Regions from separate parts of the Streptomyces sp. KL2 genome, predicted to be linked through region 1. Evidence: predicted binding sites of a transcription regulator. Region 1 holds the regulator's gene; the other holds the start of a gene.
The links. The regulator HrcA, encoded in region 1, represses chaperone genes, less so after heat shock. The targets are predictions, from matches to a motif close to TTNGCACTCNGNNNNNCNGAGTGCNAA.

Region 1 (15,851 bases):
ACCTGGCGCAGGCCGCTTCTGGTGCCGCCGGGCAGGTCCACCTGGGTGACGTCGCCGGTGATCACGATCTTGGAGTCGAAGCCGAGCCGGGTGAGGAACATCTTCATCTGCTCGGGGTTGGTGTTCTGCGCCTCGTCCAGAATGATGAAGGCGTCGTTGAGCGTCCGGCCGCGCATGTACGCCAGCGGCGCGACCTCGATCGTCCCGGCGGCCATCAGGCGCGGGATCGAGTCGGGGTCGAGCATGTCGTGCAGCGCGTCGTACAGCGGCCGCAGGTACGGGTCAATCTTCTCGTAGAGCGTGCCGGGCAGGAAGCCCAGCCGCTCCCCCGCCTCGACGGCGGGCCGGGTCAGGATGATGCGGGTGACCTGCTTGGACTGCAGGGCCTGCACCGCCTTGGCCATGGCGAGGTAGGTCTTGCCGGTGCCCGCCGGGCCGATGCCGAAGACGACCGTGTGCTTGTCGATCGCGTCCACGTAGCGCTTCTGGTTGAGCGTCTTGGGGCGGATCGTGCGGCCGCGGTTGGACAGGATGTTCTGCGTGAGCACCTCGGCCGGTGTCTCGTCGGCGCCGCCCTCCGCGTCGCGGAGCATGGCGATCGATCGTTCCACCGCGTCCTCCGTCAGCGGCTGGCCGGTGCGCAGCACCAGCATCATCTCGTCGAACAGCCGCTGGACGAGTTCGACCTCCGCCGCCTCGCCGGTCGCGGTGATCTCGTTCCCCCGGACGTGGATGTCCGTCGCCGGGAAGGCCTTCTCGATCACACGGAGGAGGGAGTCGCCGGAACCCAGCACCGTCACCATCGGGTGCTTGGCCGGAACGGTGAAACGGGCACTCGCTGAGGTGGACCGTGCCTGGTCCGTCTGTGTCTGAGTCATGGGCCGGCTCTGTGGCCTGCGCGTCCCTCTCTGTCGCTGCTGTGCCGCCGGTCTGTCACCGCCGCGCGCCTGGACTTCCAGGGTACGACGTGACGCTGACAGGTCAGTAGCCATTTGTACGCCCGGCCCCGCGTCCGGGTGCCCGGATGACCCGCGGCCGGCGCACGGGACCCGCGGCCGGCCGACAGGGCCGCGGCCGGCTCCGGTGCCTCGCGGACGCCCCGCGGACCGCTCACGTACGGCGGAAGCCGAGGGTCGGCACCGCACGGCGCAGCGGCCACGGCCGGGCGCGGCAGGGCAGCAGGGCGTCCAGGAAGCCGTAGCGGCTCAGGGCGGCCGGATCCTGCTCGTCGAAGTCGCGCACGCGCTGCCACCAGGCGGCGATCTCGACCCAGCCCGGCGCGGACAGCGAGCCGCCGAACTCCTGCACCGACAGGGCGGCGGTCAGCCCGGCGAAGGCCAGCCGGTCGGCCAGCGGCCAGCCGGCCAGGGTCCCGGTGACGAAGCCGGCCACGAACACGTCCCCGGCGCCGGTGGGGTCCAGCGCCTCCACCGAGATGGCGGGCACCTCGGCGGTCTCGCCCGTGGCGCCGTCCACCGCGACGGCACCCTCGGACCCCATGGTCACCACGGCCAGCGGCACCCGGTCGGCGAGGCGGCGGGCCGCGGTGCGGGGGCAGTCGGTGCGGGTGTAGCGCATCGCCTCCCCGGCGTTGGGCAGGAACGCCTCGCAGTGCTCCAGGTCGGCGAGGTCGTCCGGGTCCCAGCGGCCGGTCTCGTCCCAGCCGACGTCGGCGAAGACCCGGCTGCCGGCCCGGGCCGCCCGTGCGATCCACTCCTGGCGTCCGCCGGGCTGGAGGGAGGCGACGCAGGCGCGGGCGGCGGGCGGGTCGTCGGGGGCGGGCTCCTCGGGCCGGGGGGCCTCGTGCCCGTGGGAGACCATCGTCCGCTCGCCCTCGTAGGCCATCGAGACGGTGACCGGCGAGTGCCAGCCGGGCACGGTGCGCGACAGCTTCAGGTCTATGCCCTCGCCGCGCTCCAGCGCCTCCCAGCAGTACTCGCCGTACATGTCGTCGCCGAAGGCGGCGGCGAGCGATGTGCGCAGGCCGAGCCGGGCCAGGGCGGTGGCCATGTTGGCGACGCCGCCGGGGCTCGATCCCATGCCCCGCGCCCAGGACTCGGTGCCGCGCACCGGCGCCGAGTCCAGGCCCGTGAAGATGATGTCCAGGAAGACCGTCCCGGTCAGGTAGACGTCGCAGGGCGGGTCGTCGGGGGTGCGGAGCGCGGCGAGCGGGTCGAGCATGCGGCCAGTGTGCACGATCGGCGCGGTGGGCCGTCGGCGGGTTGCGGACGGCGTCACCAGCGCGGTACGGAGGGGGTTTTCCACCGCGGATCGGCCCGGCGCATGGCGGCGGCGTCGTCCCGGTCGCGCATCGAGCCGTCGTCGGCCAGCCAGCGGCGGTGGAGGGCGTCGAGGCGGTCGCGGTCGAGGGTGACGCCCAGTCCGGGGGCGTCGGGGACGGTGACGGCGCCGTCGAGGAAGGCGATGCGCTCGGTGAGCACGTCCTCGGCCTGCCAGGGGTAGTGGGTGTCGCAGGCGTGCTCCAGGCCGGGGACGGTGGCGGCGACATGGGTCATGGCGGCGAGGCTGACGCCCAGGTGGGTGTTGGAGTGCATGGAGACCCCGACTCCGAAGGCGCGGCAGACCGCGGCCAGTTGCTGGGTGTTGCGCAGCCCTCCCCAGTAGTGGTGGTCGCTGAGCAGGACCTGGACCGCGCCGGCGGTGAACGCCTCGGCGATCTCGGGGAAGGTGGTCACGCACATGTTGGTGGCCAGCGGCAGCCCTCCGGCCCGCGCGGCGACCTCGGCCATCGCGGGCGTGCCGGTGGTCGGGTCCTCCAGGTACTCCAGCACGTCGCGCAGTTCGTCCGCGACCTTCAGCGAGGTCTCCACCGACCAGGCGCCGTTGGGGTCCAGCCGCAGGGGCCTGCCGGGGAAGGCCTCGGCGAGCGCCCGGACGGCGGCGACCTCCTCCTCGGGCGGGAAGACCCCGCCCTTGAGCTTGAAGGAGCCGAAGCCGTGGTCGGCCGCGAAGCGGCGGGCCTGGTCGACGATCCCGTCCGGGTCGAGGGCGGCGCCCCAGTCGTCGCCTGCGGCCGCCTCGCCGCCGGGGTGTGCGGCCCAGCGGTAGAACAGGTAGGCGCTGTACTCGACCCGGTCGCGCACCTTCCCGCCGAGCAGGGCGTGCACGGGCATCCCCAGCGTCCTGCCCAGGGCGTCCAGACAGGCCACCTCGAAGCCGGAGACGACGGACAGCCGCAGCTTGTCGGCTGTCCGGACGCCGCGCAGCCCGCCCACGTCCACCGAGCCGTCGGTCCGGTGGCCGTCCAGGGGGAGGGCTCCGGCGAGGGCGAGCAGTCCGTTCAGGTCGCTGACCGGGTGCCCGGGCAGCCGCCGGGCGAAGGAGCGTGCCAGTTCCAGGTACTCGGTGTCGCCGTAGGTCTCCCCGACCCCGGTGACACCGCCCGCCGTGACCACCTCGACGATCAGGCGCGGGGTGTACGGCTGGTGGACGCCCTGCGTGTTGAGCAGGGGCGGGTCGGCGACGAGGATCGGGGTGAGGCGCACCTCGGCGACGGTCAGGTCCTTCATCGGCGACTCCTGTCGGGCCGGGGCCGACGGCGGCGGGCGCCGGGGCCTTCCCGCCGTCGGTCCGTTCTCCTATGTGAACCTTGTCTACGTGCGGAAACGGAGACTAGGTACGGCGCAGGAAGGCGTCAAGGGTGCCCGTACGTTTCCGGAAAAGGGCGCGCGGCGGCGCGGGCCGGAGCAGGCCGGTACGGGCGCGGGCGCGGAGGGGCAGCGCGCGGAGAAGGGCGGGCGACCGGGGCGCGGGCCGTCAGCGCCGCCGGGGCAGCGGCACCCGCATCAGGTCCTCGGCCACGGTCAGCTCCCCGGCGAACCCCGCCGCCCGGGCCTGGGCGGCGAACCGGGCCGGATCGTCGTAGCGCTGCGAGAAGTGCGTGAGCACCAGGTGCCGCACCCCCGCCCGAACCGCGGCGGAGGCCGCCTGGCCCGCGGTGAGATGACCGTACTCCTGTGCCAGGGCCTCCTCCTCGTCGAGGAAGGTGGCCTCGATGACCAGCATGTCGCAGCCCTCGGCGAGCGCGTGCACGCCGTCGCACAGCCGGGTGTCCATCACGAAGGCGAAGCGCTGCCCGGGGCGGGTCTCGCTCACCTCGTCGAGGGTCACCCCGCGCAGCTCGCCCTCGCGCTGGATGCGGCCGACGTCGGGACCCGAGATGCCGTGGGCGGCGAGCCGCTCGGGCAGCATCCGGCGCCCGTCGGGTTCGACCAGGCGGTAGCCGTAGGACTCCACCGGATGGGACAGGCGCCGTGCCTGGAGGGTGTACGCGCCGGTGACGGCCAGCGTGCCGTCGGCGACGACCGGCTCCTCGCGCAGCTCGACCGTCTCCCGGTAGGCGGTGGCGTACCGCAGGCGGTCGAAGAAGCGCTGCCCGCTGGCCGGGTAGTGCGCCGTGACCGGGTGCGGCACCCGGTCGAGGTTGATGCGCTGGATGACCCCGGCCAGCCCCAGGCTGTGGTCGCCGTGGAAGTGGGTGACGCACAGCCGGGTGAGGTCGTGGGCCGCCACGCCCGCGCGGAGCATCTGGCGCTGGGTGCCCTCACCGGGGTCGAACAGCAGCGCCTCGCCGTCCCAGCGCAGCACATAGCCGTTGTGGTTTCGCCGGCGGGTGGGCACCTGGCTGGCGGTGCCCAGCACGACCAGTTCGCGTACGGACAACGGATTTATCCGGGAGGCCAGTTCAGGCCGCGCCCGCCGAGGACGTGGGCGTGCGCGTGCCAGACGGTCTGCCCGGCGCCCGCGCCGGTGTTGAACACGATCCGGTAGCCGACGGTGGCGCCCCCGGGCGGGGCGATGTTCTCCTGTGCCGCGACCTCGCCCGCCGCGCGCAGCACGTCGGCGGCCAGCCCGGGGGCGGCGGCGGCCAGCGCGGCGGCGTCGGGGTGGTGCTCCTTGGGGATCACCAGCACATGGGTGGGCGCCTGCGGGTTGATGTCCCGGAAGGCGAGCGTGGTGTCGGTCTCGTGGACGACCGTCGCCGGGACGTCCCCCGCGACGATCTTGCAGAACAGGCAGTCCGCCTGCGGTTCTTCCGCCACGGTGGCGCCTCCCGCTGTGGATGGATTCGATCGGTCGGTACGCGACGCAGATCGTACCCCGGCCCGGGCGCCGGTGATCAGGACCAGCGGCCGGTGCGTCCCAGCAGCAGCGCCGCCGCCGCCGTACCCGCCGTGGAGGTGCGCAGCACACTCGGGCCCAGCCGGTACGGGTGCGCGCCCGCCCGCGCGAACACCTCCAGCTCCTCCGGCGCGACCCCGCCCTCCGGACCGACGACGAGCACCAGCTCGCCCTCGGCGGGCAGTTCGGCGGCGGCCAGCGGCTCCGAGCCCTCCTCGTGGAGGACCGCGGCGAAGGCGGCGGACGACAGCAGCGGGAGCAGCTGCCGGGTGGTGGCCGGCTCGGCGACCTCCGGGAAGCGAAGCCTGCGCGACTGCTTGCCGGCCTCGCGCGCGGTGGAGCGCCACTTGCGCAGCGCCTTCTGCCCTCGCTCGCCCCGCCACTGCGTGACGCAGCGCGACGCGGACCACGGCACGATCGCGTCCACGCCCGTCTCCGTCATCGTCTCCACGGCCAGCTCGCCCCGGTCGCCCTTGGGCAGGGCCTGGACGACGGTGATCCGCGGGCGCGGCTCCGGCTCGGTGCGCACCTCGGCGACGGCGACCTCCAGCCGGTCCTTCCCCTCGACGGCCGCGACGGTGCCGAAGGCCCCGGTGCCCGCGCCGTCGGTGAGGACGATCTCCTCGCCCGCGCGCAGCCGCCGTACCGCGACGGCGTGCCGGCCCTCGGGCCCCTCCAGCGCCAGTACGGCGCCGGGAGCGGCGCCGGCCAGGGCGGCGGTCTCGGCCAGGAAGACGGGGGCGGTCACGAGGGCCGCCCGGCGGGGTGCCCCGGCCGGGCGGCCGGGGTGATCAGCTCGGTGGGCATGGCGGCATCCTGCCATGCCCACCGGAAACCGGCCGCCTTGCCCCAGCGCCGTCCCAGTGCCGTCTCAGTGCCGCCTCAGCGCCCGTTGAAAGCGTCCTTCAGCCGCGAGAACAGCCCCTGCTGCCCCGGCTGGAACTGGCCTGTCGGCCGTTCCTCGCCCCGCAGCTTGGCCAGACGGCGCAGCAGCTCCTCCTGCTCCGGGTCCAGCTTGTTCGGCGTCTGGACCTCCACGTGGACGATCAGGTCGCCGCGGCCGCCGCCGCGCAGGTGCGTCACGCCGCGCTGGTGGAGCGGGATCGACTGGCCGGACTGGGTGCCGGGCCGGATGTCGACCTCCTCCATGCCGTCCAGCGTCTCCAGCGGGACCTTGGTGCCCAGCGCCGCGGCCGTCATGGGGATGGTGACCGTGCAGTGCAGGTCGTCGCCGCGCCGCTGGAAGACCGGGTGCGGCACCTCGTGGATCTCGACGTACAGATCGCCCGCCGGGCCGCCGCCCGGGCCGACCTCGCCCTCGCCGGCGAGCTGGATGCGGGTGCCGTTGTCGACACCGGCCGGGATCTTCACCGTCAGGTTGCGCCGCGAGCGCACCCGGCCGTCGCCGGCGCACTCCGGGCAGGGGGTGGGCACGACCGTGCCGAAGCCCTGGCACTGCGGGCAGGGGCGCGAGGTCATGACCTGCCCCAGGAAGGACCGGGTGACCTGCGAGACCTCTCCGCGGCCGCGGCACATGTCGCACGTCTGCGCGGACGTGCCCGGGGCCGCGCCCTCGCCGCTGCACGTGGTGCAGACGACCGCCGTGTCCACCTGGATGTCCTTGGTGGTGCCGAAGGCCGCCTCGTCCAGCTCGATGTCGAGCCGGATCATGGCGTCCTGGCCGCGCCGGGTGCGGGACCTCGGCCCGCGCTGGGAGGCGGCGCCGAAGAAGGCGTCCATGATGTCGGAGAAGTTGCCGAAGCCCCCGCCGAAGCCGCCGCCCCGGCCCGCGCCGCCCATCGGGTCGCCGCCGAGGTCGTACATCTGCTTCTTCTGCGGGTCGGAGAGCACCTCGTAGGCGGTGTTGATCTCCTTGAACCGCTCCTGCGTCTTCGGGTCCGGGTTGACGTCGGGATGCAGTTCGCGCGCGAGCCGGCGGAAGGCCTTCTTGATCTCGTCCTGCGAGGCATCGCGCTGCACGCCCAGGACCGCGTAGTAGTCGGTTGCCACTTACGACTCCGCGAGGATCTGTCCGACGTAACGTGCCACTGCGCGTACCGCTCCCATCGTTCCGGGGTAGTCCATCCGGGTCGGTCCGACCACACCGAGCTTGGCGACCGCCTCGTCTCCCGAACCGTAACCGACCGAGACGACCGACGTTGACGTCAGTCCCTCGTGAGCATTCTCATGACCGATTCGCACCGTCATGCCCGGATCCTTCGCCTCCCCCAGCAGCTTGAGCAGGACGACCTGCTCCTCCAGAGCTTCCAGCACCGGCCGGATGGTCAGCGGGAAGTCGTGCACGAAGCGGGTGAGATTGGCGGTGCCGCCGATCATCAGCCGCTCCTCGGTCTCCTCCACCAGTGTCTCAAGGAGCGTGGCGAGCACCGCCGAGACCGTGCCGCGGTCCTCCTGGTCGAAGGACTCCGGCAGGTCCTGCACCAGCCTGGGCACCTCCGAGAAGCGCTCGCCGACCACCCGGCTGTTGAGCCGGGCGCGCAGATCGGCCAGGGACGACTCCGAGATGGGGGCCGGGCAGTCCACCATGCGCTGCTCGACCCGCCCGGTGTCCGTGATCAGCACGAGCATCAGACGCGCGGGGGCCAGGAGCAGCAACTCGACGTGGCGGACGGTCGAACGGGTCAGCGAGGGGTACTGGACGACGGCGACCTGGCGGGTGAGCTGGGCCAGCAGCCGCACGGTGCGGCTGACGACGTCGTCGAGGTCGACGGCGTCCTCCAGGAAGTTCTGGATCGCCCGGCGCTCCGGCTTGGACAGCGGCTTGACGCCCGCCAGCCTGTCGACGAACAGGCGGTACCCCTTGTCGGTGGGGATGCGGCCCGCGCTGGTGTGCGGCTGGGCGATGTACCCCTCGTCCTCCAGGGCCGCCATGTCGTTGCGCACGGTGGCCGGGGAGACCTGGAGGTTGTGCCGCTCGGTGAGGGCCTTGGACCCCACCGGCTCCTGGGTGCCCACGTAGTCCTGGACGATGGCGCGCAGGACTTCGAGTCTGCGTTCGCTGAGCATCTGGGCGCACCTCCCGTCCGGCCGTCTCTTCCGGTCCTCTTCCCTGGCACTCTCAGCCGGTGAGTGCCAGTCACCCTGTGCCAGTGTACGGCCGGTGACCACGGCCAGGGCAAGGGCGGCCGCCGACCGGGAGGGCGATCCGCACCACATCCCCGGCGGGCACCGCCCGCGTGATGGCGCTAGCGTCGCGGTATGGAGACGGATTGGGAAGAGCTGTCGCCTGGAGTCGTACGCCGCCGCATGCCCGGCTGGGACGAGACCGTCGGGGCCGTCGCGGGCGAGTCGGGAGTGCTGGTGGTCGACACGGGTGCGACGCTGGGTGACGGCGCGCGCCTCCGGCGGTACCTGCACGAGCGCTTCGGGCGGCCGGTGACCCATGTGGCGCTGACCCATCCGCACTTCGACCACGTCCTGGGCGCGTCGGCCTTCGCCGGGGTGGAGGTCTACGGGGCGGTGGGGATCGAGGACCTGCTGGTCCACTCCAAGGACGGGCTGCGCGAGGACGCCGTACGGCACGGTGTGGACCCGCGGGAGGCGGCCGAGGCGGTCGACGTGCTCGTCCACCCGCACCACCGGGTGGTCGGCGAGCTGACCGTCCGGCTGGGCGGCCGGGAGGTGCTCCTGGCCAACGTCGGCCCGGCGCACACCGCCCACGACCTGGCCGTCGTGGTCCCCGGCGCCCTCGGCGGGCCGGACGTAGTCTTCTGCGGCGACCTGGTGGAGGAGTCCGGCGAGCCGCAGGCGGGCCCGGACTCCCACCCCGTCCACTGGCCGGCCGCGCTGGACCGGCTGCTCGCCCTGGGCGGCGAGGACGCGCTGTACGTGCCGGGCCACGGGGCGGTGGTGGACGCCGCCTTCGTCCGCGCCCAGCGCGACGCGCTGGCGGAGCGCTTCGGCGTCGGGTGACGGGTGACGGGTGACGCGGCAGGTTTCACGGCGGGTTCCGCTTTCCGCCCCGGGTTTCGCGGTGGGGATCGCGTAACACAATGACCGCATGCGCAGCAGACAGTACGGCCCCGACCTGACCCCTCCGTGGAAGCGGACCCCGGGGAACCGCAGACCCGCGCCCGAGGTGCCCGCCGAGCCGGACCTGGTGGTGGAGGAGGTCACGACCGGCTTCTGCGGGGCCGTGGTGCGCTGCGAGAAGACGGCGCAGGGGTTCACCGTCACGCTGGAGGACCGCTTCGGCAGGCACCGGGTCTTCCCGATGGAGCCGCGCGGCTTCCTGCTGGAGGGGAAGGCCGTCACCCTGGTCCGGCCGCGGGCGGTGGCCCCGCCCGCTCCGCAGGCGCCCCGGCGCACCGCCTCGGGGTCGGTGGCGGTGCCGGGCGCCCGCGCCCGGGTGGCGCGGGCGGGGCGCATCTACGTCGAGGGGCGCCACGACGCGGAGCTGGTGGAGAAGGTCTGGGGCGACGACCTGCGGATCGAGGGCGTGGTCGTGGAGTACCTGGAGGGCGTGGACGACCTCCCGGCCGTCGTGGAGGCGTTCGGTCCCACCCCCGGGGCCCGGCTGGGAGTGCTGGTGGACCATCTGGTGCCCGGTTCCAAGGAGTCCCGGATCGCCGCCCGGGTCACCGGCGAGAACGTGCTGGTCGTCGGCCACCCGTACATCGACGTCTGGGAGGCGGTGAAGCCGTCCGCGCTGGGCATCGACGCCTGGCCCGAGGTGCCGCGCGGCCAGGACTGGAAGAGGGGGGTGTGCCGGGCGCTGGGCTGGCCGGAGAACACCGGCGCGGCGTGGAAGCGGATCCTGGGGAGCGTGCGCGACTACACGGATCTGGAGCCGGGGCTGCTCGGCCCGGTCGAGCGGCTGATCGACCACGTCACGGTGGGCGGACCGACGGGCGGCCCCGCCGGTCCGTGAACCCGGCCGCACGGGCGGCCGCACGGGGCCCGGTCCTGGAAGGGGTGCGGGACAATGGACCCCATGCCTTCCGCACTCCCCGACGGCGAGCCCGTCCCCGCCGACGGTTCCCTGCCCGCGCACGCCCTGGCGGGCGCGGCGCGGCGCCCCCTCGGCTTCTACCTGCACGTGCCGTACTGCGCGACGCGCTGCGGCTACTGCGACTTCAACACCTACACCGCGAGCGAGCTGCGCGGCTCCGGGGGCGCCCTCGCCTCGCGGGACGACTACGCGCGGACGCTGGCCGAGGAGGTGCGGCTGGCCCGCAAGGTGCTCGGCGACGACCCCCGGCCGGTGGAGACGGTCTTCGTCGGCGGCGGCACCCCCACCCTGCTGCCCGCCGCCGACCTGGGGCGGATGCTGGCCGTGATCCGCGAGGAGTTCGGGCTGGCGCAGGACGCGGAGGTCACCACGGAGGCCAACCCGGAGTCCGTCGATCCGGCCTACCTGGCCGAACTGCGCGAGGCGGGCTTCAACCGGATCTCCTTCGGCATGCAGAGCGCCCGGCGGCACGTGCTGGCCGTGCTGGACCGCACCCACACCCCGGGCCGCCCCGAGGCGTGCGTGGCCGAGGCCCGCGCGGCGGGCTTCGAGCACGTCAACCTGGACCTGATCTACGGCACCCCCGGCGAGAGCGACGACGACTGGCGGGCCTCGCTGGAGGCCGCCCTCGGCGCCGGGCCCGACCACGTCTCGGCGTACGCGCTGATCGTGGAGGACGGCACGCGGCTGGCCGCCCGCATCCGGCGCGGCGAGGTGTCGATGACGGACGACGACGTGCACGCCGACCGGTACCTGATCGCCGAGGAGATGCTGTCGGCGGCCGGCCTCGACTGGTACGAGGTGTCGAACTGGGCGGTGACGGAGGCCGCTCGCTGCCGCCACAACGAGCTGTACTGGACGGGCGCCGACTGGTGGGGCGCCGGTCCGGGGGCGCACAGCCACGTCGGCGGGGTGCGCTGGTGGAACGCCAAGCATCCGGGCGCGTACGCCCAGGCGCTCGCCGAGGGCCGCTCACCGGGCGTGGGCCGCGAGGTGCTGGACGCCGGGGACCGGCGCGTGGAGCGGATCCTGCTGGAGCTGCGGCTGGTGGACGGCGTACCGCTGGACGTCCTGGCCCCGGCCGGGGCGCGCGCCGCCGAGCGGGCGCTGGCGGACGGGCTGCTGCGCCCGGAGGCGTACGAGCGCGGGCGCGCGGCGCTGACCCTGCGCGGCCGGCTGCTGGCCGACGCGGTGGTCCGCGACCTGGTGGACTGAGCGGACCGGACCGTCCCCGCCCGCCTCGTTCCGTCCCCCGCTCCCCGCCCCGCGTCTCCCGTACGGCCGCCCCCGCCGGGCGCCAGGGCCCGGCGGGGGCGGTCCGGGAAAGCGGTCCGGGAGCAGTCCGGGGGCGGCGCCCCCGGCCTCACGCCTCGCGGGCGCCCTCGTACATCTCCTCGATCAGGTGGCCGAACTCCTTCTCCACCGCGGGCCGCTTCAGCTTCAGGCTCGGGGTGAGCTCGCCGTGCTCGATGTCCAGGTCGCGCGGCAGGATCCGGAACTTCTTGATCGTCTGCCAGCGCTGGAGGCCTTCGTTGAGGCGCTGGACGTAGCCGTCGACGAGCTTGTGGACCTCCTCGGAGCCGACGACCTCCGCGTAGCTCTTCCCACCGAGCCCGTGCTCCTCGGCCCAGCCCATGATGGTGGGCTCGTCGAGCGCGATGAGCGCGGTGCAGTAGTTGCGGTCGGCGCCGTGCACCAGGATGTTGGAGACGTATGGGCAGACCGCCTTGAACTGCCCCTCGACCTCGGCCGGGGCGATGTACTTGCCGCCCGAGGTCTTGATCAGGTCCTTCTTGCGGTCGGTGATCCGCAGGTAGCCGTCCTCCGACAGCTCGCCGATGTCGCCGGTGTGGAACCAGCCGTCCTCCTCCAGGACCTCGGCGGTCTTCTCCGGCAGCTTGTGGTAGCCCTGCATGATGCCGGGGCCGCGCAGCAGGATCTCGCCGTCCTCGGCGATGCGCACCTCGGTGCCGGGCAGCGGCTTGCCGACCGTGCCGGTGCGGTACGCCTCGCCGGGGTTGACGAAGCTGGCGGCGCTGGACTCGGTGAGTCCGTAGCCCTCCAGGATGTGGACGCCGGCGCCGGAGAAGAAGTAGCCGATCTCCGGGGCCAGGGCGGCGGATCCGGAGACGCAGGCGCGCAGTCTGCCGCCGAAGGCCTCACGGAGCTTGGCGTAGACGAGCTTGTCGGCGATCGCGTGCTTCGCCCTCAGGCCGGCGGGCGCGGAGGCCGTGCCGGTGCGGCGGAAGTTGTCCTGGGTGACCTTGGCGTACTCGCGCGCGACCCCGGAGGCCCACTTGAAGATCTTGTACTTGGCGCCGCCTCCCGCCCGCGCCTTGGCGGCGACCCCGTTGTAGACCTTCTCGAAGATCCGGGGTACGGCGGCCATGTAGGTGGGCTGCACGACCGGGAGGTTCTCGATGATCTTGTCGACCCGGCCGTCCACGGCGGTGACGTGGCCGGCCTCGATCTGGGCCGCGGTGAGCACCTTGCCGAACACGTGCGCCAGCGGCAGCCACAGGTACTGCACGTCGTCGGCGCGGACCAGATCCGTCGCGGTGATGGCCTTGGCCATGTAGGACCAGGCGTCGTGCGGCAGCCGTACGCCCTTGGGCCGGCCGGTGGTGCCGGAGGTGTAGATCAGGGTGGCGAGCTGGTCGGAGCGCAGGGCGCCGACGGTCTCCTTGACCGCCTCGGGATGCTCCTCCAGATACGCCTCGCCGCGCTTGCGCAGCTCGTCCAGCGACAGCACCCAGCCCTCCGGGTCGCCCTCGGCGGCCACGGCGCCCTCCGCCTCGATGACGACGACATGGGCGAGGTTCGGCAGCTCCGCCCGGCGCTCGCGGGCCTTGGCGAGCTGCCCGGCGTCCTCGGCGATCAGCACCCGGCTCTCGGAGTCGGCGAGGATGTAGGCGGTCTCCTCGGCGTTGGTGCTGGGGTAGACGGTCGTGGTGGCCGCCCCCGCGCACAGCACGCCCAGGTCGCACAGGATCCAGTCGACCCGGGTGTTGGAGGCGATGGCGACCCGTTCCTCGGGCCTCACGCCCAGGTCCATCAGGCCCGCGGCGATCGAGAAGACGCGCCGCGCGGCCTCGCCCCAGGTGTAGGAGCGCCACTCGTCCGGTCCCTCACCGGAGGCGGGGGGCACGGGGTAGCGGTACGCCTCGCCTTCCGGGGTCGCCTCGATGCGCTCCAGGAAGAGGTTCGCCACCGAGGGCGGACGGTTCTCGATCAGGGACTGGTGGTCGCTCACAACATCCTCCGGGGCCCGCGACGGTGCAGGGGGGGTGGCTCAAGGCTCGGCCCACCGCGAGTGCTGGGGTGGGGAAGGGGTGGAACGGTTCCGTGCTGTGCGTACTGGTATGTGCGTATTGAGTGACTCGCGGGTAACAACCGAGCGGGCGATCAGCCTAAGGCGGAAGGCCCCGCCTTGAAAGGGCTTGCACATCGCCTACGTGAAGCCGTGACCTGTGCGATACATACACCACATACCCCGCTGTCCGCCCGTGCGCCCGCGGATGGGCCCCGCACGTGTGAGGGTGCCCGCCGGCCCGTACGGGCCGGCGGGCACCCTCACAGACGCTCCGTCCTGCGGCTCCGGCCGTACACCGGCCCGTACGGCCGGCCCCGGCAGGACCCGGGCGGACCCCTACTTCTTGCCCTTGGCTTCGCCGCCGCCGTCGGAGTCCGAGGAGAGCGCGGCGATGAAGGCCTCCTGCGGGACCTCCACCCGGCCCACCACCTTCATGCGCTTCTTGCCCTCCTTCTGCTTCTCCAGCAGCTTCCGCTTGCGGGAGATGTCACCGCCGTAGCACTTGGCGAGCACGTCCTTGCGGATGGCGCGGACGGTCTCGCGGGCGATGACGCGCGAGCCGATGGCAGCCTGGATGGGCACCTCGAACTGCTGCCGCGGGATGAGCTCGCGCAGCTTGGAGGCCATCCTGACGCCGTAGCTGTACGCCTTGTCCTTGTGGACGATCGCGGAGAAGGCGTCCACCTTGTCGCCGTGCAGCAGGATGTCGACCTTGACCAGGTCGGCGGTCTGCTCGCCGGTCGGCTCGTAGTCGAGCGAGGCGTAGCCGCGGGTCTTGGACTTGAGGGCGTCGAAGAAGTCGAAGACGATCTCCGCCAGCGGAAGGGTGTAGCGCAGTTCGACGCGGTCCTCGGACAGGTAGTCCATGCCCAGCAGGTTGCCGCGCCGCGACTGGCACAGCTCCATCACGGCGCCGACGAAGTCGTTGGGGGTCAGCACCGTCGCGCGGACGACCGGCTCGTGCACCTGGGCGACCTTGCCCGTCGGGTACTCGCTGGGGTTGGTGACGACGTGCTCGGTGCCGTCCTCCATGTCCACGCGGTAGACCACGTTGGGCGCGGTGGCGATCAGGTCGAGCCCGAACTCGCGCTCCAGGCGCTCGCGGATGACCTCCAGGTGCAGCAGGCCGAGGAAGCCCACGCGGAAGCCGAAGCCGAGGGCGGCGGACGTCTCCGGCTCGTAGACCAGCGCGGCGTCGTTGAGCTGGAGCTTGTCCAGGGCGTCGCGCAGCTCGGGGTAGTCCGAGCCGTCCAGCGGGTACAGGCCGGAGAACACCATCGGCTTGGGGTCCTTGTAGCCGCCCAGCGGCTCGGTGGCCCCCTTGGAGAACTGGGTGATGGTGTCGCCGACCTTGGACTGGCGCACGTCCTTCACACCGGTGATCAGATACCCCACCTCACCGACGGACAGACCGTCGGCGGGCAGCATCTCCGGGCTGTTGGTGCCGATCTCCAGCAGTTCGTGGGCGGCGCCGGTGGACATCATCTGGATGCGCTCGCGCTTGGAGAGCTTGCCGTCGACGACCTTCACGTACGTCACGACGCCGCGGTAGGCGTCGTAGACCGAGTCGAAGATCATGGCGCGGGCGGGGGCGTCCGCGACGCCGACCGGGGCCGGGACCTGCCGCACGACCTCGTCCAGCAGCGCCTCGACGCCCTCGCCGGTCTTGGCGGAGACCTTCAGCACCTCCGACGGGTCGCAGCCGATGAGGTGCGCCAGCTCGGCGGCGAACTTCTCCGGCTGGGCGGCCGGGAGGTCGATCTTGTTGAGGACGGGGATGATCGTGAGGTCGTTCTCCATCGCCAGGTAGAGGTTGGCGAGAGTCTGGGCCTCGATGCCCTGGGCGGCGTCGACCAGGAGGATGCACCCCTCGCACGCGGCCAGCGAGCGGGACACCTCGTAGGTGAAGTCGACGTGCCCGGGGGTGTCGATCATGTTGAGGATGTGGGTCGTCCCCTTGTCCTCGCCCTCGGTGGGGGCCCACGGCAGGCGGACCGCCTGGGACTTGATCGTGATGCCGCGCTCGCGCTCGATGTCCATGCGGTCGAGGTACTGGGCGCGCATCTGGCGCTGCTCGACGACACCGGTGAGCTGGAGCATCCGGTCGGCGAGCGTCGACTTGCCGTGGTCGATGTGCGCGATGATGCAGAAGTTGCGGATCAGCGCCGGGTCGGTACGGCTCGGCTCCGGCACGTTCGATGGGGTCGCGGGCACGCAGGGTCCTGTCGGGTCATGGCTCGGGTCGGTACGTCTCCCCCATCGTCCCACGAGTGGCGCTTACGGTCCGGTTTGGGAGCCGATCAGGCCTGCTGGTAACCTGACCGACTGTGTCTCATTGCCCTCGCGCGGGGCCCGGCGCGCGGACGGATGCGACGGGACCGCACGGGGAGACAGGGGCACGGAATCACACCTCATCACACCCGA
Region 2 (15,851 bases), 570 kb from region 1:
GGACGACGATGTGGGCCGTCATGATCGTGTCGACCCCGCGCGCGATGGCGGCCCGGAAGGGCGGCAGGTCGATGCTCTCCAGTTCCTCGCGGGTGTGGTCGATCCGCGGGAGGCCGGTGTGGCTGTCGGTGTCGGTGTCGCCGTGCCCGGGGAAGTGCTTGGCGGCCGAGGCGACCCGGCCGCGGTGGTAGCCGCTCACGGAGGCGTCGACCAGGGAGGCGCACAGGGCGGGGTCGGAGCCGAAGGAGCGGACGCCGATGACCGGGTTCTCGGGGTTGACGTTGACGTCGGCGACCGGGGCGTAGTTCTGGTTGACGCCCATCGCCGCCAGCTCCAGGCCGATGATCTCGGCCGAGCGCCGGGTGTCGGCGGCGGACCGGCCCGCCGCCAGCGCCATGTTCCCGGGCAGGAGGGTGGCGGGGTCGGTGAGGCGGTAGACGACGCTGCCGCCCTCCTGGTCGATGGAGACCAGCAGCGGCACGCGGGCGCCCGCACGGCCCGCGGCCCGCTGGAGGCCGTTGGACAGACGGGCGGTCTGGAGCGGGTCGCGGACGTTGTCGGGGCCGCGGCGGGCGTCGAAGTAGATGACCCCGCCCGGCCGGTACTTGGCGATGACCTCGGCGGGGGTGTCCACGCCGTACAGGGTGCGGTTGCCCGCGGAGACCGTGTCGGCGGCCTGCCCGTAGACCTCGACGACGAAGAGCTGCCCGACCTTGTCCTCCAGGGACATGCGGCGGACCAGGGCCCGGGCCCGGGCACGCGCGCGGTCGGTGCCGGCGGCCGACCCCGCGGCCGCCCCGGTGTCCGCGTTCGCCGGGGAGGAAAGGGCGGCGGAGGCGGTCAGCGCCGCGGTGACACCGAACAGGCCGGTGGCGAGGGCTTGTCTGCGGCTGGGAGTCGCGGGCTGCTGCATCGGGTCTCTCCTCACATGGGCGGACGGAGCGGGTGGGGCCGGTGGTGCGCGTGCGGAAGGGACGGCATGTGGGGGGCGGATGCCGGAGCCGTGGCGGCCACATCGTTCCAGCGCGTCGGGCCCGCGGCCAGAGGGGTGCGGGACTGTCAGTGGTCGGGCCATTGGCGGAGGTACGTGGGAGGCGCGGAAGGAGGGCCCGGGACGGACGGTCCGGGGACTGAGCCGGGAGGGTGGAGTCGGGAGGGCGGTTTCGGGCGGGGCGGTTCGGGCGGGCTCACTGGGATTGTGGCCGTGGCGGCCGGGGCCGGGCGCGGCGACGCGCGGCGGGGGCGCGGCACGGTGGTCCCGGAGGGTGACGCGGGACGCGTCCGCCGCGGCCGGGACCGCGGGTGCGCGCCGGACGCCTCGGCGGCGCCTCAGCGGCCCAGCGGCTTCTCGTACCAGGCCACGTCCCAGTACCGGCCGAACTTCCGGCCGACCTCGCCGTACGTGCCGATGTGGCGGAAGCCGAGGCGGACGTGGAGGCGTACGGAGGGCTCGTTGGGCTGGGCTATGCCCGCGTAGGCGCGGTGGACGTCCTCGCCGCCGAGGGCGTCGAAGAGGTGCTCGTACAGCAGGGTGCCGACACCCCGCCCGCACGCGTCGGGGGCCAGGTAGACGCTGACCTCGACCGAGGTGGAGTAGGCGGGCTTGGGGCGGAACGGACTGCTGGTGGCGTAGCCCAGGACGCGGTTCGATTCGGCGCCGAGGGCAACCAGAAGACGGTGGGGGCCGTCCTTGGGGTGGGAGAGCAGCCAGGGACGCCTGGCATCGACGGTGAGGGGTTCGACGTCGAATGTGACGGGGGTCTCGCGGACGTAGTGGTTGTAGATGTCCGTCAGATCCGGAAGATCGCCTTCCTCGCCCGCTCTGACCTGGACTTCTCCGCGCTCCGTCATGGCCGGCCCTCTCTGTGTGGCGGCGCAGAATACCGCAAGATCCGGAAAAACGATGCGCGCCGTGGGAATTCTGTCCGGATTGAAGTCGTTGATTCCATCGGAACGGGCACCCGAACCAGGAGACGCCGGGTGGCTGGACCGCCACCGACCAGTTGTAGACCACGACTCGCAAGGGAGTACGCATGGCAACCCGTGCCGTCGCCCGTCGTCAGGCCGATCCCAACGGCGCTGACGAGGCACGACCTGTACGTACCTCGTCGGCAGGGGATGTAGCGGACCGGGACCTGGTCGGCATGTACCTCGACGAGATCGCCCGCACCCCGCTGCTGGACGCGGCGAAGGAGGTCGAGCTCTCGCTCGCCATCGAGGCGGGCGTGTACGCCCGGCAGATCCTCGACGGCGAGGTCGAGCCCGTCTCGGAGGACTCGCCGGGCGCGACCGCGACCCGCGAGGAACTGGAGGCCGTGGCCGCCGAAGGCGAGCGCGCCAAGGACGTCTTCATCCGCTCCAACCTGCGCCTGGTCGTCGCCGTCGCGCGGCGCTACCCCCGCAGCGGTCTGCCGCTGCTGGACCTGATCCAGGAGGGGAACGCGGGCCTGGTGCGGGCGGTGGAGAAGTTCGACTACCGCAAGGGCTTCAAGTTCTCCACGTACGCGACGTGGTGGATCCGGCAGGCCATCACGCGGTCGATCGCCGACCAGTCGCGCACCATCCGCCTCCCCGTCCACCTGGTCGAGGAACTGGGCCGGATCCGGCGTGTGCAGCGGGAGTTCAACCGCGAGCACGGCCGCGACCCCGAGCCCGCCGAGATCGCCGAGGAGCTGGGCTCCACGGCCGAGCGCATCACGGACGTGCTGGACTGGGCGCGCGACCCGGTCAGCCTGAACATGTCCGTGGACGACGAGGGTGAGACGCAGTTCGGCGATCTGCTGGAGGACACCTCCGCGACCTCTCCCGAGGACTCCGTGCTCGTGATGCTGCGGCGCGAGGAACTGGAGGACATGATCGGTCGGCTCGACGACCGGACCGCCTCCATCATCCGGGCGCGCTACGGCATCGAGGACGGGCGCGAGCGCACGCTGACCGAGGTCGGCAAGCAGCACGGCCTGACGAGGGAACGCATCCGCCAGATCGAGAAGCACGCCCTGCTCGAACTGAAGAAGATGGCCCATGACACGGGCTTCGACGCTGCGGCGTGACGGCGTCCGGCGCGGTGGAGTGCACCGCGCCGCGACGGAGCACAACCGAAGACGACCCCTGGACAGGGACCCCGGCGCACTCCCCCCCAGCGCCGGGGTCCCGCTGTGTCCGGAGCCCGCTGTGTCCGGAGCCCGGCGTGGTGGGGCGGTGGCGGTGGGGCGGCGTGGCGAGGCGACGCCGGGGAACGGAGCCGTACCGGTTCAGGGGCGGCGGTAGAGGTCGCGGTACGCCGGGAACACCCCGCCCGGGCCGTCCACGCCCTCCGCGGCCCGTACCGCTTTGACCACCGCCCGGGTCAGAGTGTCGGCCCCGGCCGCCAGCACGTCGTTGACCTCCTCCGCCTCCAGCCGGCGTGCCCCGGTGGACAGGGCGAAGACGGTGTCCCCGTCGGTGAGCAGATGAACCGGGCGGACCGCGCGGGCCAGCCCGTCGTGGGAGGTGCCCGCCAGCTTCTGCGCCTGGGCGGGGGTGAGCTGCGCGTCGGTGGCCACCACGGCCAGCGTGGTGTTGAGCGGCGGCCGTACGGAGGCGGCCGAACGGCGCTCCGACTCCTGCTGGGCGGCGGCCAGGGACCGCAGCGCCTCGGCGTGCTCGGCTTCGGAGGGGAAGACCGGGCGCTTGCCGTACAGCTCGCCGTAGAGCACTCCGGTGGCCGGGTCCAGAGTCGAGCCCACCGCGTTGACCACGGCCAGCGCACCCACCGTGGTGCCCGAGGGCAGGACCGTGCTCGCGGTGCCCACTCCGCCCTTGAGCCCGCCCGCCACAGCCCCCGCACCGGCTCCGACGTTGCCCTGGGGGACCGGCTCGCCGACGCTCGTACGGGCGGCCGCCCCGGCCGCCTCCCGGCCGAGCGCCGCGTCGGGACGGGCCCGCCAGGAGCCGCCCCGGCCCAGGTCGAAGAGACATGCGGCCGGAACCACGGGTACCACCTGGTCCGGCTCCGGGCCCACGGGGAAGCCCCTGCCGCGCTCCTCCAGCCAGGCCGTCACCCCGCAGGCGGCGTCCAGCCCGAAGGCACTGCCCCCGGTCAGCACCACGGCGTCGACGCGCTCCACCAGGTTGCGCGGGTCCAGGGCGTCGGTCTCCCGGGTGCCGGGCCCGCCGCCCCGCACGTCCACGGCGGCGGTCGCCCCGCCCTCCGGGGCGAGGACCACGGTCGTGCCCGTCAGCCAGCCGTCGCCGATCCGCTGTGCGTGGCCGACCCGCAGGCCCTGGACATCCGTCAGTGCGTCGTTGACCCTCGAGGCGTTCATGAGGCCATGATCCTCCTCACTGGCACGGGCCGGGACCGCCGTACTCTGGAGGGATGAGCACCCCCGCCACCCCCGGCCACGGCGCCGCGCCCCGCGACCCGGCCTCCGCGCTGGACTTCTCCGACCCGCTGAGCCGGCCCTCGGCCGACGACACCGACCGCGGCTGGGGCGAGCGCCCGGAGGCGGGCGGCGACGGCGGTGCTGCCGATCTGGCCCGCTTCCTGGACGAGAAGCCACCGCACCATCTGTGAGGCGATCCGGGGAACGCCCGGGTCAGGCCTTCCCGGAGGGGCCCCCGGACGTATCCCCGGACGCACCGGACGGCCCCTCGGTGCCCGGCCGGACGACGCCGCCCCCGGAGGCGCTGCGCTGTGCCGCCAGAAGGGCGGCGTCCGGGCCGCCGTTGCCGTCGCGCTGGGCCAGCAGCGCGTCGCGGATCTCGGTGAGCAGCTCCACCTCGGTCTTCTGGGCCGGAGTCGCGGCCGCTTCCGCGGCCTCCTCGGCGCTCAGCGCGTCCAGCCGCTCCTTGAACTTGTTCATCGGCACGATCATCAGGAAGTAGACGACCGCGGCGGTGATCAGGAAGGTCAGGGCGGCGCTCAGCACCGAGCCCCACTTGATCGCGATACCGCTGACGGCCGCACCGGTCGCCGCATCGAACTCGCACGGGCTCTGGATGCAGGACTGGTAGCGGTCGAGGTCCTTGGGACCGATGGAGCCCACCACCGGGTTGATGACACCCTCCACCACCGAGTTCACGATCTTGGTGAAGGCCGCCCCGATGACGACGGCAACGGCCAGGTCGACCACGTTGCCCCGCATCAGGAATGACCTGAACCCGGCCAGGACGCCCTGCTTCTCGCTCAACGGACTGCCTCTCCTCCGCGCACGTGCTCCGGCCTCCGCCGGGTGAACGCAGCACACGCTGCACGAAATCCGCGCGGACTGTCCAGTCCGGTCCCCGGCGGGCGGTGGTCAGCACAGTGTCACCGCCAGACGGGAGTGCGCCGCCGCTCCGGCGAGCCGGGCGGCCGTCGGCCGGGGCACCGAGAGCACCACCAGCGCCCCCTCCCGGCCGCCGGAGCCCGCCTCCGTGCCGGAGGCGGGCTCCGGCACGGCCGCCACCGGCACGTTCCGGGCGATGGTCCGCGCGCGATCCACCGGGCCGGCGCCCGGGGCGGCGGCGGGTGTGGCCAGCACGTCCACCCTGTCCCCGGGGCGCAGCAGTCGTACCGCCTCCGCGTCGGGGATCCGCACCGGGGCGTCCACCGTCGTGCCGTCCTCCCCGCCGTCCGGGGACGCGGGCGGGGCCGGACCCGCCGGTGCTTCTCCGGCCGCGGGCCGGGCCGCCGGGAGTGCGCGGTGCCCGTCTCCATCCGCGTCCCCGCCCGCGTCCCCGGGCGCTCCCCACAGGGCCGCGCCCGCGGAGACGACGGCCAGCAGCAGCGCCACCGCCCGGAACCACCGGCCCGCCGCGCGGAGGGGGCCGAGGGGGCCCCGCCCGGCGCGCACCGGCTCGAACTCCGGCACGGGGCCGGCGGCCGGAGGGCATGAGGGCGGAGGAAGGGGGTGGGGCGTGGAGGGGGAGGGGGAGGGGGACGGAGGGGGCGCGGACTGGAGGGACGAAGAGGACATCGGGGTCACCGCCTTGTGCTGGGAGCACCCCGACGATGTCCGGTCCCGCGGGAATCCGCCGGGCCCTGTGGACCACCCACCGGTTGTGGACAACTCGCTCACCCACACGAGGCACAGGAACCGCACGAGCCGCACCCGTTCCCTGCGTCGCTCCGTGCCGTCCCCACCGCCCGCCGCTCCCGCGGCGCCACCGGCCGGCTCCTGGAGAACCCCCTAGGGAAGCTCGATCCCCAGGTCCAGCCCGTCCAGCGCCGTCGCGCAGGCGCAGTCCCGCTCCGCCGGCAGCCCGGCCACCGTGTCGAAGAGCACTTCGCGCAGCCTTCCGACGTTCTGCGCGAAGACCTGGAGCACCTCCTCGTGCGAGACGCCCTCGCCGGTCCCGGCGCCGGCGTCCAGGTCGGTGACCAGCGCCATCGAGGAGTAGCACAGGCCCAGTTCGCGGGCGAGGACCGCCTCGGGGTGCCCGGTCATCCCGACGACCGACCAGCCCTGCGCCGCGTGCCAGCGCGACTCCGCGCGGGTCGAGAAGCGCGGCCCCTCGATCACCACCATGGTGCCGCCGTCCACCGGCTCCCAGCCGCGCCCGCGCGCGGCCGCGACGGCCGCCGCCCGGCCCGTCTCGCAGTAGGGGTCGGCGAAGGACAGGTGCACCACGTTCGGCACCGAGCCGTCGGGCAGCGCCTCGCCGTCGTAGTAGGTCTGGACGCGCGACTTGGTGCGGTCCACGAGCTGGTCCGGCACCAACAGCGTGCCGGGCCCGTACTCGGGCCGCAGACCGCCCACCGCGCACGGCCCCAGCACCCGCCGTACGCCGACCGAGCGCAGGGCCCACAGGTTGGCCCGGTAGTTGATGCGGTGCGGGGGCAGATGGTGCTTGCGGCCGTGCCGGGGCAGGAAGGCCACCCGGCGCCCGGCGATCTCGCCGATGAAGAGGGAGTCGCTGGGCTCGCCGTACGGCGTGTCCACCGCGACCTCCAACACGTCGTCCAGGAACGAGTAGAACCCGGATCCGCCGATGACGCCTGTCTCCGCCTGTGCGCTCATGGCCGAACACACTAGCCCCCGACGCCGCGGCCCCGTCGCGGTGCGCACCGCGACGGGGCCGGGAAAGGCGGGTTCCGGCTCCGGGCCGGAGGGCGGGACCGGGTCAGGCCGCCGAGGAGCCGGCCTTGGACGACGAGCCGCCGGACGAGCCCGAGCTCTTCTCGGAGGAAGAGGAGGCCGACGAAGACGACGACGCCGCAGACGAAGACGACGAAGACGGGCTGCCGGACGAGGAGCCGCGGCTGTCGTTCCGGTAGAAGCCGGAGCCCTTGAAGACGATGCCGACCGCGGAGAACACCTTCTTCAGGCGGCCCTTGCAGCTCGGGCACTCGGTGAGTGCGTCGTCGGTGAACTTCTGAACCGCTTCCAGGCCCTCGCCGCACTCGGTGCACTGGTACTGATAGGTCGGCACTTGCTCCTCCTGGCACTCTTCCCTGTGGAGTGCTAACGACGCACCATGGTGCAGTATTCCGGCGGCTTAGTCCACCGGGAGCGGCGGACGGTGACCCTCGCCACGCCCCGGGGCCCCTTCCCCGTCCTCCCTCCGGCGCCCTCCGTCACCCGGTTCGCGGGCCCTTCCCGTCGCCCGGTCGCCGGTCGCCCGGCCGCCCGTCGCCGGCCTTCCCGTCGTCCGTCTGCCCGTCCCCCTCCTGTCCGCCGTCCGGCTTCAGCCATCCGCGCAGTGCCGCCACCGTCACCAGCGCCAGCGCCGTGGCGGCCAGCGGCACCGTGAATCCGGCGCTCGCCCCGAAGCCGTCCGTCAACTGCCCGGCGGCCGACGCGGCGACGGCCTGCCCCAGCGCCACCGCACCGGCCATCCAGGTGAACGCCTCGGTGCGCACACCCGCCGGAACCAGCCGCTCCACCAGGGTGAAGCCGGTGATCAGACTCGGCGCGATGCCCATGCCGGTCAGCAGCCCGAGGACGGCCAGCAGCGGGACCACGTCCACCGCCCACAGGGGCGCGGTGGTCAGCGTCAGCAGCGCGTACGCCGCCAGCAGTCGGCGCTGCGGGGCCGAGCGCCAGGTCAGGGCGCCGAAGACGAGACCGGCGAGCATGTTGCCCGCGGCGAAGATCCCGTACAGCACGCCGTTGAGGCCCGGCCGTCCGATGGAGTCGGTGAAGGCGGCCATCGACACCTGCATCCCGCCGAAGACCGCGCCGATGCCCAGGAAGGCGACGATCAGCACCCGTACGCCCGGCACCGACAGCGCCGAGGCGTGCGGCGCGCCGTCCGCTCCCCGGGCGCGGCGGTGGGCGGGGGGCGCGGTACGGCGCTGGGCCGCGAAGAGCAGTCCGCCGACGATGGTCAGGGCCGCCTCGGCGGCCAGTCCGGCGGCCGGGTGCACCCCGGTGCACAGGGCGGTGGCCAGGACCGGGCCGATGACGAAGGTGAGCTCGTCGGTGACCGACTCGAACGCCGCCGCCGTCGACAGCAGCCGGGCCCCGCCCGGCCCGCCCGGCGGGCCCGATCCGTCCGGTGAGCCCGGCCCGCCCCTGAGCAGGTGCGCCCAGCGGGCCCGCACCATCGGGCCGACCTGCGGCACCGAGGCGCCGGCCGGCACGGCCGCCAGCAGCAGTGCCCACAGCGGCGCCCGGGACAGTGCCAGGGCCGCCAGTACGCCCACGGCCGCGGCGTGCAGCAGCACCCCGGGCACCAGGACCGCGCGCTGGCCGAAGCGGTCGGCGAGCCGGCCGCTGCGGGGTGCGAACAGGGCCATCGACACGCCGGTCACGGCGGAGACGGCGCCCGCCGTGCCGAACGATCCGGTGGTGTCCTCGACCAGCAGCACGATGCCGAGCGTCAGCATCGCGAAGGGCTGGCGGGCCAGGAAGCCGGGCAGCAGGAACGTCCACGCACCGGGCGTGCGCAGCAGGTCCCGGTAGCCGGGCTTCCGGTTCGTGACGGGAGTGACCGCGGTGGCCACGGCCGTACCTTTCTGCCGCCTGGTAGCGCGCCGCGGGCCGTACGGCGCGCGGTGTCGCGGTACGGCGGGGGCACGCCGAAGGCCGTCCTCTCGCACGGACCGCGGCGTGTGGTCGGCCGGGCGGCCGTGCCGGCCCTGCATCAGGCGGGGTCGAAACTCCGGTAGCTCCGAAAGTCGGACAAACGTACGGCCTCAGGGTAGCCGATCACCCCGCAGACCCGGCCGCGCCCCGCCCGTGCCTCCCCGCCCTCGTTCCGCCGCCCCTCACCGCCCCGCCCGTGCCCCCGTTCCCGCCCTCCTCAGTCCTCCCGCAGCGCCGAGCTGCCCGCCGTCCCCAGCCAGCCCGCCAGCTTGCCGCCCCGGCCCACGGCCATCAGCCGCCGCTCGGCGGCGTCCCGCACCGCGTCGGTGGCGACCACCAGCAGTTCGTCGCCGTGCCGCAGGACGGTCGACGGCGAGGGCACGAAACTGCTGCCCTCCCGCACGACCAGGGTGACCGCCGCGCCTTTCGGCAGCCGCAGCTCGGCCACCTCCACGCCCTGCATGCGCGAGCCGTCGGGGATGGAGACCGCGATCAGATGCCCGCGCAGCCGCTCCAGCGGGGCCGACTCGATGTCAAGGTCCTGGGTGCCGTCGGTCTTGTCCAGCCCGAGCCGGCGGGCGACCCAGGGCAGGGTCGGCCCCTGGAGCAGGGTGAAGACCACGACCAGCACGAAGACGATGTTGAAGATCCGCCGGCTGTCCTCCACCTGGTCGACCATGGGGATCGTCGCCAGGATGATCGGCACCGCGCCGCGCAGCCCCGCCCACGACATCAGCGTCTGCTCCCGCCACGGGAGCCGGAAGGGCAGGGTGCACAGCACCACGGACACCGGCCGCGCCACCAGCGTCAGCGCCAGTCCGACCGCCAGCGCGGCCCAGAAGTCGCGCAGCAGCTCCGAGGGGGTCGCCAGCAGACCGAGCAGCACGAACAGGCCGATCTGCGCGATCCACGCCATGCCGTCGGCGAACCCCCGGGTGGCCGGGCGGTGCGGCAGCCTGGAGTTGCCGAGGACGACCGCGCTGACGTAGACCGCCAGGAACCCGCTGCCCTGCGCCAGTGCGCCCCCGGCGTACGCCAGCACGCACAGCGCCATCACCGCGATCGGGTACAGGCCGGATGCGGGCAGCGCGACCTGCCGCAGTCCGTACTCGCCCAGCTTGCCGACGGCCAGTCCCACCGCGAGCCCGATGGCCAGCTGCAGCGCGATCTGCCCGATCAGGACGTACCACGACTCCATCGGGCCGGCCGAGGCGAAGGCGACGACCAGGATCACCACCGGCGCGTCGTTGAACCCGGACTCCGCCTCCAGCATCCCCGTCAGGCGGGGCGGCAGCGGCATCTTGCGCAGCACGGAGAAGACCGCCGCGGCGTCCGTCGAGGAGACGACCGCCCCCATGATCAGCGCCGGCCGCCAGTCCAGCCCCACCAGGTAGTGGGCCCCCGCGGCGGTGACGCCCACGCTGATCGCGACGCCCGCGGTCGCCAGTACGGCCGCGGCGGGCATCGCCGGGCGGATCTGGCGCCACTTGGTGCCCAGACCGCCCTCGGCGAGGATCACCACGAGCGCCGCGTAGCCCAGCACCTGGGTCAGTTCGGCGTTGTCGAACTCGACCCCGAGCCCGTCCTGCCCGATGACGAGTCCGATGCCGAGGTAGATCAGGAGGCTGGGGAGCCCCGTGCGGGAGGAGAGCCGGACGGCCGCGACTGCGACGAGCAGCACGAGCGCGGAGACCAGCATGAGTTCGTTGAGGCGGTCGACAGTCAGAAGCCGGTCCTTCCGTGGGCATGCGGAGACGGCGGCCGGGACCCGGCCGCCGGGAAGTCATTTCATTGCCTAACAATTTACCATCGCTTGAACCTTCGGCTCCCGATGCGCAGACTCCCTGCCGACCGGTGACCCGGCTCGTCCTATGGTTGCTCCAGCACCTCTGGTCCCACCCTGCCCTCGAAGGACAGCGATGCCCGCCAAGAAGACCCCGCGACGCGCCCGCCTTCTCGTGATCGCAGTCGTGCTGCTGCTCGTGGCGGGCGTCGGCTACGGCGCCTACTGGAGCGTCGGCACCGTCCGCGCGTCCTTCCCCCAGACGACCGGCTCGGTACAGCTCGACGGCCTCTCCGCCCCGGTCACCGTCAAACGCGACGAGTACGGCATACCCCAGCTCTACGCCGACAGCGCCGAGGACCTCTTCCGCGCCCAGGGCTACGTCCACGCCCAGGACCGCTTCTGGGAGATGGACGTACGGCGGCACCTGACGGCCGGCCGGCTGTCGGAGATGTTCGGCGAGAGCCAGGTCGAGACCGACGCCTTCCTGCGCACCCTGGGCTGGCGGAAGGTGGCGCAGGAGGAGTACGACACCAAGCTGTCGGAGACGACCAAGAAGTACCTGCTGGCCTACGCCGAGGGCGTCAACGCCTACCTGGGCGGCCGCAGCGGCGCGGAACTCTCCCTGGAGTACGCGGCCCTCGGATTCGTCAGCGACTACAAGCCGCACAAGTGGTCGCCGGTGGACTCCGTCGCCTGGCTCAAGGCCATGGCCTGGGACCTGCGCGGCAACATGCAGGACGAGATAGACCGGGCCCTGCTCTCCAGCCGCCTGACGAACAAGCAGATCGAGGCGCTCTACCCGGACTACCCCTACGACCGGAACAAGCCGATCGTCCGGGACGGCGCCGTCAGCGCCCTCGACGGCGCCTACGACCCGAAGGGCACCGCTCCGCAGGACGGGGGCACCGCGCAGAACGGCGCCGCGGATCCCGGCACCGCGGACCCGGGCACCCCGGATCCCGGCACAGCCGTCCCCGGCGGGGCCGCCTCCCCCGACGGCGCCGCCCAGGACGCCCCGGCGGACCAGACCGGTCAGGGCGTGCAGACCCAACTCGCGGCCCTGGCCGCCTCCCTCGACTCCATCCCGGCCCTCCTCGGCCCCAGCGGCGACGGCATCGGCTCCAACTCCTGGGTCGTCTCCGGCGAGTACACGACCACCGGCAAGCCGCTGCTCGCCAACGACCCGCACCTGGCCCCGCAGCTCCCCTCCCTCTGGTACCAGATGGGCCTGCACTGCAACTCGGTCGGCGAGGCCTGCCCCTTCGACGTCGCGGGCTTCACCTTCTCCGGCATGCCCGGCGTGATAATCGGCCACAACCAGGACATCTCCTGGGGCTTCACCAACCTCGGCGCCGACGTCACCGACCTGTACCTGGAGAAGATCGAGAACGGGACGTACCTCTACGACGGCAAGAAGATCCCGTACGACACCCGCGAGGAGGTCATCAAGGTCGCGGGCGGCGAGGACCGCAGGATCACCGTCCGCTCCACCCACCACGGCCCCCTCGTCTCCGACCGCAGCGGCGAGCTGGCCGGCGTCGGCGACCACGCCCCCGTCGGCGACGTCGCCCCCGACCGCGGCAAGGGCTACGCCGTCGCGCTGCGCTGGACGGCTCTGGAGCCCTCCAGAACGATGGACGCGGTCTTCGAGCTGAACGCCGCCGGCGACTTCGAGGGGTTCCGCAAGGCGGCCCGGAAGTTCGCCGTCCCCTCCCAGAACCTGGTCTACGCCGACACCGAGGGCAACATCGGCTACCAGGCGCCCGGCCGCATCCCGGTCCGCGCCGAGGGCCACGACGGCCGCTACCCGGCGCCCGGCTGGGACTCGGACTACGAGTGGAAGAGCTACATACCGCAGGAGGCCCTGCCCTGGGAGTACAACCCGGAGCGCGGCTACATCGTCACCGCCAACCAGGCCGTGATCGACGCCGGGAAGTACCCCTACCCGCTCACCGAGGACTGGGGCTACGGCGCGCGCAGCCAGCGGATCGACGACCTCATCCAGTCCAAGATCAAGGACGGCGGCAAGGTCTCCACGGACGACATGCGCACCATGCAGCTGGACAACAGCAGCGAGATAGCCAAGATCCTGGTGCCCTACCTGCTGAAGATCGACGTCAAGGACCCCTACGTCCGCCAGGCGCAGGAACTCCTGGAGGGCTGGGACTACACCCAGGACGCCGACTCCGCGCCCGCCGCCTACTTCAACGGCGTGTGGCGCAACCTCCTCAAGCTCGGCTTCGGCAACAAGCTCCCCAAGGAGGTCCGCGTCAAGGGCGAGTGCCTGCGGGTCCGCCCGGCCGACGAGTCCGGGCCCATCGAGGACCTGAGCGGCAACCCGCGCACCGTCCGCGAGTGCGGCACCCGCGCCCCGGAGTCCGCGCAGCCCGACGGCGGCGACCGCTGGTACGAGGTCGTGCGCACGCTGCTGGACGAGCCCGACAGCGGCTGGTGGACCCCCGGCAGCCGCTTCGAGGAGGGCGAGGGCGACCGCGACGCGCTGCTGGCCCGCGCCATGAAGGACGCCCGCTGGGAGCTGACCACCAAGCTCGGCAAGGACATCGAGACCTGGAGCTGGGGCCGTCTGCACCGGCTGATGCTCCAGAACCAGACCCTGGGCACCGAGGGTCCCGGCTTCGTCCAGCACCTGCTCAACCGCGGCCCCTGGGACCTCGGCGGCGGCGAGGCGGCGGTCAACGCCACCGGCTGGAACGCGGCGGGCGGCTACGAGGTGGTCTGGGTGCCGTCGATGCGGATGGTGGTCAACCTGGCCGACCTCGACGAGTCGAGCTGGATCAACCTCGCCGGCGCCTCCGGTCACGCCTACCACTCCAACTACGTGGACCAGACGGACATCTGGGCCGAGGGCGGGCAACTGGACTGGGCGTTCAGCCCGGACGCCGTCGAGGACGCCACCGAGGACACCATGGCCCTCACTCCGTGACCCCGCGGCGCCGTGACCGCGGCGCCGCCACCAGCGGCCCGGCCGGCCGAGCCCACCGCCCGGACCCCGCCGCGAGCCCCGCGCCCGCCGGTCTCACGCCGTGAAGCGGTGCACCCCCTCGGGGGTCACCGCGGCGTGCACCGGACGGTCGTGGGGCTCCGCCGGCACCCGGCGCAGGTACTCGCCCGAGTGCAGCAGCACCACCAGCGCCGGGGCGGCCCCGGACGCCTCGATCCGGGCCAGCACCCGGTCGTAGCTGCCCCCGCCGCGCCCCAGGCGCATCCCGCGCCGGTCCACCGCCAGGCCCGGCAGCAGCACGACCTCGGCCCCGGTCACGGCCTGCGGCCCGAGCCGCGGACCGGTGGGCTCCAGCAGCCCCCGGCGGGCGGGGGAGAGGAACTCGGCGCCCTCGTACGCGGCCCAGTCCAGGTCGTCGTCCGGCAGCAGCACCGGAAGCAGCACGCGTACGCCGCGCCAGTGCAGTTCGTCCACCAGCGCGCGGGTGTCGGGCTCGCGCCCCACCGAGACGTACGCGGCGACGGTGCGCGCCCCGGCCAGTTCGGGCAGTTCCAGGGCGTGCCGGGCGAGCGCACCGGCGACCCGGTGGACGCCGTCCTCCGGCAGATGGGCCCGCGCCGCCAGAAGGGCGCGCCGCAGTGCCCGCTTCTCGGCGGCCACCGTCCCCGGCGCCGTTTCCGCCGCCGTCCCCGGTGCCGCCCGCGTACCCCGGTGTGCTCCGGTGGTTCCGTCGTCCTTCACGCCGTGTTCATCTCCCCGGCTCGATTACGCCAGTCCCTCGCCATGGCAGGCGCATTATCATCCTGATGGCGCGCCAGCGCGGCCCCAAGCGCCGGGACGACTCCCCGTGAACCGCAACGGACCAGTCAGACGTGCGCTTTACGTCACAAACCAACGGCTATGGTGCAGACATGACTACCTCGCGTACACGGCGGATCACCAAGGCCGTCATCCCGGCCGCCGGGCTCGGCACCCGCTTCCTTCCGGCGACGAAGGCCACCCCGAAGGAGATGCTGCCGGTCGTCGACAAGCCCGCGATCCAGTACGTGGTGGAGGAGGCCGTCACCGCCGGCCTCCCCGACGTCCTGATGGTCACCGGCCGCAACAAGCGCCCGCTGGAGGACCACTTCGACCGCAACTACGAGCTGGAGGAGGTGCTGCGCAGCAAGGGCGACGAGACCAAGCTCACCCGCGTCCAGGAGTCCACCGACCTGGCCACCATCCACTACGTGCGCCAGGGCGACCCCAGGGGCCTGGGCCACGCGGTGCTGTGCGCCGCCCCGCACGTCGGCGACCAGCCCTTCGCCGTCCTCCTCGGCGACGACCTCATCGACGCGCGCGACCCGCTGCTGTCGAGGATGATCGAGGTCCAGGAGACCTACGGCGGCAGCGTCGTGGCGCTGCTGGAGGTCGACCCGGACAGCATCCACCTCTACGGCTGCGCCGTCGCCGAGCCCACCGGCGACGACGACGTCGTGCGCGTGTCGGACCTGGTGGAGAAGCCGTCCTCCGAGGACGCCCCCAGCAACCTGGCCGTCATCGGCCGCTACGTCCTGGACCCGGCCGTCTTCGAGGTGCTGCGCAAGACTGAGCCCGGCCGCGGCGGCGAGATCCAGCTCACCGACGCCCTCCAGACCCTCGCCGCCGACCCGTCCATCGGAGGCCCGGTCCACGGTGTGGTATTCAAGGGCCGCCGCTACGACACCGGCGACCGCGGGGACTACCTCCGCGCCATCGTCAGGCTGGCGAGCGAGCGCGAGGACCTGGGCCCGGACTTCCGCGCCTGGCTGCGAGACTTCGTCAAAGAGGAGCTGTAGGCACTTGAGCCGTACCTGGTCCGTCGACGAGCACCTGGCCGACGTCCTGCGGTCGGTGGGCCCGCTGGAGCCCATCGAGCTGCACCTGCTCGACGCCCAGGGCTGCGTGCTCACCGAGGACGTCCTGGTGCCCGTCTCCCTGCCGCCCTTCGACAACAGCTCCATGGACGGCTACGCGGTGCGCGTCGCCGACGTGGAGAAGGCGAGCGAGGACGACCCGGCGGTGCTGGAGGTCGTCGGCGACGTCGTGGCGGGCGCCGGCCGGCTGCCCGAGGTCGGCCCCGGCCGGGCCG

Region 2: QPK52_RS16085 (FmdB family zinc ribbon protein) is a predicted target of HrcA. The motif match lies at 7,405-7,431, and genes of this name have one in related genera.

The regions. Positions count from the first base shown of each region.
Region 1 covers NZ_CP127170.1:4,108,292-4,124,142, reverse strand. Annotated here, with positions in the region: gene QPK52_RS18530 (PhoH family protein) at 1-878, opposite strand, end outside; gene QPK52_RS18525 (carbohydrate kinase family protein) at 1,111-2,181, opposite strand; gene QPK52_RS18520 (glucarate dehydratase family protein) at 2,235-3,530, opposite strand; gene QPK52_RS18515 (ribonuclease Z) at 3,778-4,683, opposite strand; gene QPK52_RS18510 (histidine triad nucleotide-binding protein) at 4,689-5,063, opposite strand; gene QPK52_RS18505 (16S rRNA (uracil(1498)-N(3))-methyltransferase) at 5,141-5,890, opposite strand; gene dnaJ (molecular chaperone DnaJ) at 6,025-7,152, opposite strand; gene hrcA (heat-inducible transcriptional repressor HrcA) at 7,153-8,169, opposite strand; gene QPK52_RS18490 (MBL fold metallo-hydrolase) at 8,362-9,075, shown strand; gene QPK52_RS18485 (DUF3097 domain-containing protein) at 9,164-10,033, shown strand; gene hemW (radical SAM family heme chaperone HemW) at 10,097-11,329, shown strand; gene QPK52_RS18475 (AMP-dependent synthetase/ligase) at 11,478-13,367, opposite strand; gene lepA (translation elongation factor 4) at 13,764-15,641, opposite strand.
Region 2 covers NZ_CP127170.1:3,534,248-3,550,098, forward strand. Annotated here, with positions in the region: gene QPK52_RS16045 (glycoside hydrolase family 3 protein) at 1-913, opposite strand, end outside; gene QPK52_RS16050 (GNAT family N-acetyltransferase) at 1,330-1,851, opposite strand; gene QPK52_RS16055 (RNA polymerase sigma factor RpoD/SigA) at 2,034-3,050, shown strand; gene QPK52_RS16060 (P1 family peptidase) at 3,252-4,304, opposite strand; gene QPK52_RS16065 (hypothetical protein) at 4,358-4,555, shown strand; gene mscL (large conductance mechanosensitive channel protein MscL) at 4,578-5,171, opposite strand; gene QPK52_RS16075 (RcpC/CpaB family pilus assembly protein) at 5,280-5,834, opposite strand; gene QPK52_RS16080 (S-methyl-5'-thioadenosine phosphorylase) at 6,153-6,983, opposite strand; gene QPK52_RS16085 (FmdB family zinc ribbon protein) at 7,087-7,395, opposite strand; gene QPK52_RS16090 (MFS transporter) at 7,541-8,911, opposite strand; gene QPK52_RS16095 (potassium/proton antiporter) at 9,211-10,692, opposite strand; gene QPK52_RS16100 (penicillin acylase family protein) at 10,913-13,723, shown strand; gene QPK52_RS16105 (5-formyltetrahydrofolate cyclo-ligase) at 13,817-14,401, opposite strand; gene galU (UTP--glucose-1-phosphate uridylyltransferase GalU) at 14,653-15,558, shown strand; gene glp (gephyrin-like molybdotransferase Glp) at 15,563-15,851, shown strand, end outside.